One region of the Pseudomonas sp. OTU750018 genome, then DNA from elsewhere that is predicted to be linked to it. Evidence: riboswitches for the same ligand, from Rfam matches in the RefSeq annotation. Region 1 holds a riboswitch; the other holds the start of a gene.
The links. Region 1 has a riboswitch for cobalamin ahead of HCI85_RS15620 (TonB-dependent receptor). Riboswitches for the same ligand answer to the same signal wherever they lie in the genome.
Positions count from the first base shown of each region.

Region 1 (2,452 bases):
GACCACGCCCGTTTCCCCTTACGCTCGCATCCTGTTTATCGGCCCAGGCCTCAGCCGTGGTGCGTCGGCTGAGCGTTTGCGCCAGCGCGTCGAGGCGCTGGTGGGCGAGGCGCATGTGCATGACAGCGAGCAGGATCTGCAGCCGTTCTGGCTGGCCCTGGATGAGTCGCCGCGCCCATTGCTGGTGGTGGATCTGGAGCCGCGTGCCGATGCTGCTCACCGTGATTGGCTACGTGAGCAGATCGCCGAGCGCACTGATGGCGCGTCGGTGTTTGTGGTCTGCACGGCGATGGAAGACGCCTGGCTCGATGGCCTGGCCGCGCTGCTTGAGTGCCCAGAACTGCATACGGCCTGCAGTGATGTACCCGCCGTGCCGGCGCAGCACGCCTGGTCGCACATTCCGCCGCACGCCCAGCGTCTGCTGCTGTGCAACGGTCCGCGCTGCACACGCAAGGGCGCGCTGGGTCTGTGGAAAACCCTGCGTCAGCGCCTCAAGACTGCCGGCAAGCTGGAGTGCGAGGGCGGTGTGCACATCACCCGTAGCCAATGTCAGTTCCCCTGCGATATGGGGCCGAGCGCGAGCCTTTATCCGCAGGGCGAGTGGTTCGGTATCCGTGACGAGGCTGCGGTGATTCGCCTGGTCGACGAGCGTCTGGTGGCCGGCCGCGCCGTGCCTGAGCTGCGGATTGATAAGGGCTGAGTCACTGCGCCACGAATGGTGGAAAGCTTCGCGTTGTCCACCCTACGCTTACGCCTTGATCAAGGCTGAAATGACTGCTGTAGAGCCATTCGGCAACAGCTAAAAACTTGACGCGGATTGGCCTGAATGGTCATATCCGCGCCGTTTCAGGTGTCTCACGCCGCCGTGCGTGAGGTTAAACGGGAAGTCGGTGCGCCCTTTGGGCTAGTCCGACGCTGCCCCCGCAACGGTAAGCGAGCGAAGTCATCACGATGCCACTGTGCAGTTTCTGCATGGGAAGGCGATGGCTTCATGACCCTCGCGAGCCCGGAGACCGGCCTGATTCTTAGGGATGTTGCACGCTGCCCGTGATGCAGCGGCCATCCCAACTGTTTGGCAACCCGCGGTGGGCGGGCGTTGACGCCGATCGTGGGTGCCTGCGCGCCCGTGTTTTGCTGTTGCGCGTTTCCATCGGGATTGCCGTGCCTATCCCTTTTGCGATGGAAGCATCATGGCGCGCTATCCCCTGTCTCAACTCTCTGTTTCCCTTGCCCTGTGCCTGGCCGGTTCGGCTGTGGCGGGCGAATCTCCAGTCAATCTGCCGGCCACGACCGTTCAGGCCAAGGCTGCTGCGGAGGGCGAAAGCGATCTGCATACGCCCAGCAGCAGTGGTTCGCGCTTGGGCCTGAGCGCCCTGCAAACCCCGGCCAGCACCAGCAGCCTGAGCGGCGCGCAGGTGCGCGGACGCAACAACCTCAGCGTGCAGGATGCGGTCACCCGCACCCCTGGCATCAGCAGCATCGGCAGCCCCGGCAATGGCGGCACCGCACTGTCGGCGCGCGGCTTTACCGGGCACAGCGCGACCATGCAGCTGTACGACGGCACCCGCCAGTATGTCGGGGCCGGCACCGTGACCTTCCCGGTCGACACCTGGTCGGTGGAGCGCGTTGACGTGCTGCGCGGCCCGGCCTCGGTGCTCTTCGGTGAAGGCGCGACCGGCGCGGTGATCAACGTGGTGCCGAAAAAGCCGTTTAGCGGCGCCATCAGCAACCAGCTGCGTATCGGCTACGGCAGCGACGACCGTCGCCAGGCCGCGCTGGACAGCGGCGGCTCGCTGAGTGATGCGTTGAGCTACCGGCTCAACCTCAATCAACAGGCCAGCAATGGCTGGGTCGATGATGGCGAGTCGCAGAGCCAGGCGTTGAGCGCGGCCCTGCGCTGGGATGCCAGCGATGCGCTGAGTTTCACCCTGTCCCATGATCAGGGCGATCAGGACCCGCAGCGTTACCTGGGCACACCGCTGGTCGCCGGCCAGTACCGCGAGAGCCTGCGCGAGCGCAATTACAACGTCGATAACGCCGAGATTCGCTACAACGACCAGATCACCCGACTGGTCAGCGACTGGCGCATCAACGATGCCCTGACCGCCAGCAACCAGCTCTACTACATCAAAACCCAACGCTACTGGCGCAATGCCGAGTCCTACCGCTGGCAGCCGGGCGATCAGGTCAAGCGCAGTGACTTCTACGAGATCAAGCACACCCAGGAGCAGGTCGGCGACCGTCAGACCTTCACCTTGGAACACGCCCTGTTTGGCCTGGACAGCCGCAGCGTGGTGGGCGTGGACTACAACCGTATTCACTTCGCCCGTCAGCACGATTTTTCCAGCAGCTTTACTGACAGCGTGCCGCTCGCCGGCAGCGGTGGCGGTCAGTATCAGAGCACCGATCCACTGGGGTACGGCCCGCGCGAACGTAACTTGGCGCGGCAGTT
Region 1 is NZ_JAAPAU010000003.1:23,683-26,134, reverse strand. Features, by position in the region: gene HCI85_RS15625 ((2Fe-2S) ferredoxin domain-containing protein) at 1-700, shown strand, start outside; cobalamin riboswitch at 832-1,036, shown strand; gene HCI85_RS15620 (TonB-dependent receptor) at 1,191-2,452, shown strand, end outside.

Region 2 (2,452 bases), on a different contig from region 1:
GCCCGGTGTGCTCGATGCACTGTTCGATGAACTCGGTGACGGTCATGCTGATGCCCGCCTCAAGGCGCATATCGCCAAGCTGCAGGCGGACTTTCGCGACACCGCTGATATCCAGTACCGCGCCCGTCAGTTGACCGAAGACGTGGCCCTGGCGCTACAGGCCAAGCTGCTGCTGGAAGCCGGCAATTCGGTGGTAAGCGATGCCTTTATAGCCAGCCGTTTGGGCGGGCAGGGCGGCCGGGTCTACGGCACTCTGCCGCGTGGGGTGAATGTCGAGGCGCTGGTGGTGCGCAGTACGCCGCACCTGATCTGAGGCCTGAGCATGCACAGCAGTCTCTTTGAGCGATTAAAGGCCTGGCTGGCCGGTGATATCGGTGCGGACTACGGTATCGCTCAGCTGCAGGCCGCAGCCGGGGTGGCGAGCTTCAGCAGTCAGCCGCCGGCTGTGCACTTCAATCCGCTTGGCGGTGTGCATGGCGGCTACACCGCCACGCTGTTCGATGCGGCGTTGGGGTTGGCGGTGTATTCGCAAGCCTGTGCCGAGGAGGTCTACGTGACCGCCAGCCTGCAGGTGAATTACCTGCGCCCGATTGGTCTTGCGGCTTTGCCGCTGCGAACCGAAGCCCGCGTGCAGCAGCGCGAAGGGCGACATGTCGCGGTACAGGCCACGCTGCACGATGCTCAGGGGCTGCTGTGCGCCAACGCCAGTGGTGTCTTCACTTGCTTGCTCCATACGGCGTCAGGCGCTACTCAGTCCGTTGGTTTACCTGCGCGGTAAACGCCAGGCTCTGTCATTTCCCGCGGCCGCCGGGTAAGGTGGCCGCCGATGGTTCCAGCCCGTGTGATGCGACTGGATGAAAAGGGAACATGGAAAGCACCACAACCGGTGCCGAAGCCATGGCTGCCCCCGCAACTGTAAACGGCGAGCGACGCCCAGATGCCACTGACCGCAAGGTTGGGAAGGCGGGTGGAGTATCAAGCCGTGAGCCAGGAGACCTGCCATCGAAGTCGGGCGCTTATGCCCATCCCCTCAATCCGGATCATCGCGCGGTGGGCGCGGTACAGGAATCGCTATGCACATCGAACCAGAAGTCGTTACTGGCGCCAAACTCTTCCTCAGTTATGCAACCGCCGCAGGTGCCTTTGGCCTTACGGCCAAACTTGCCCTCGACAGCGTACGCAGCAACGGTGGCGCTGCCGCCTTAGCGCTGCGTAGCCTGCTAACCACCGCCTTGGTGTTCTGCTTCTTCGAGGTCTTTCCGCACCATGCGGTCGGGGTTTCCGAGGTGCACCTGATCCTCGGCTCGACACTGCTGCTGCTGTTTGGCGCGGGTGCCACGGCTGTTGGTCTGGCGCTCGGCTTATTACTGCAGGGGCTGCTGTTTGCTCAGTTTGACCTGCCGCAGTACGGCATGAACGTCACCACGCTGCTGGTGCCGCTGTGGGCGATCAGTGTGCTGGCCAAGCGCATTATCGCGCCGGGCACCGCCTATGTAGACCTCTCCTACAAACAGGCGTTGGCGCTGTCGACCGCCTATCAGGGTGGCATCGTCGCCTGGGTCGGCTTCTGGGCGTTCTATGGCAACGGTTTCTCCGGTGAGAACCTGGCGGCCGTGGGTAGTTTTGGTCTGGCCTATATGAGCGTGATCCTGATCGAGCCACTGGTTGATCTGGGTGTGCTGGCCGCTGCCAAGGCACTGTCCGCTTATAGCCGTGGGCCGCTGTTCAACACGCGTCTGCATCAGTCGGCCTGATTGACTACTGGCGGCGCTGCCAGATCAGCTTGCCGGTGTTGCTCTCAGTGACCAGGTACTGGTCACTGAAGCGATAGTAGGCGGCAGGCTGATAGTCACTGCGACCCTGCATCTGCACTTCCAACAAGCCGTTGTTGCTCTGCCAGCGGCCGCTGTATTGCAGCTCGCCAGGGCTGTCGTAGTTCCAATCAGCGCCACCTGCCACACTGCGCGTCCACTGCGAAACGCTGCCGTCATCACTCAGTTGCAGAATCATCTGGGTGGTCATTGAAGCGAAATTGGCACCGCCGCTGTTGATGATCTTCTCGTGTACCCAGGTGCCGATCAGCGCCGGATCGCGTGTGGCGCTGCTACTTGGACTACTGCTTGGCGCTGCCGCTGCAGCGTTAAGGTTCTGCCGGTGGAACAGCGCCTTGCGCTCCAGAGTGGCCCCGGTCGTCGGGTTGCGTGCGGCAATATGGGCGTTGAGCATGCCATTGGCGTAAGTGGCGTTCATATTGGCGATCAACTGGCCAGATTGCGCATCACTGATCTGAGCCCGGAGCAGTTGCCCGTCAAAGGTGCCGCTGATCTGCAGGTGCAGCCTGCCACCTTCCACATATTCCCCCGTGACCTGCTGGCCCTGGCTGCGCAGGTGCATTTCGGCTGGCTGGCCGTCCAGCGTCGTCAAGTAATGGCCGTCTAGGTTATCGGCCAGC
Region 2 is NZ_JAAPAU010000001.1:1,029,096-1,031,547, reverse strand. Features, by position in the region: gene HCI85_RS05005 (acyl-CoA dehydrogenase family protein) at 1-313, shown strand, start outside; gene HCI85_RS05000 (PaaI family thioesterase) at 323-778, shown strand; cobalamin riboswitch at 811-1,018, shown strand; gene HCI85_RS04995 (energy-coupling factor ABC transporter permease) at 1,074-1,754, shown strand; gene HCI85_RS04990 (hypothetical protein) at 1,759-2,452, opposite strand, start outside.
Region 2: it holds a riboswitch for cobalamin, as region 1 does, so the genes downstream of both, HCI85_RS04995 (energy-coupling factor ABC transporter permease) here and HCI85_RS15620 (TonB-dependent receptor) in region 1, are expected to answer to the same signal.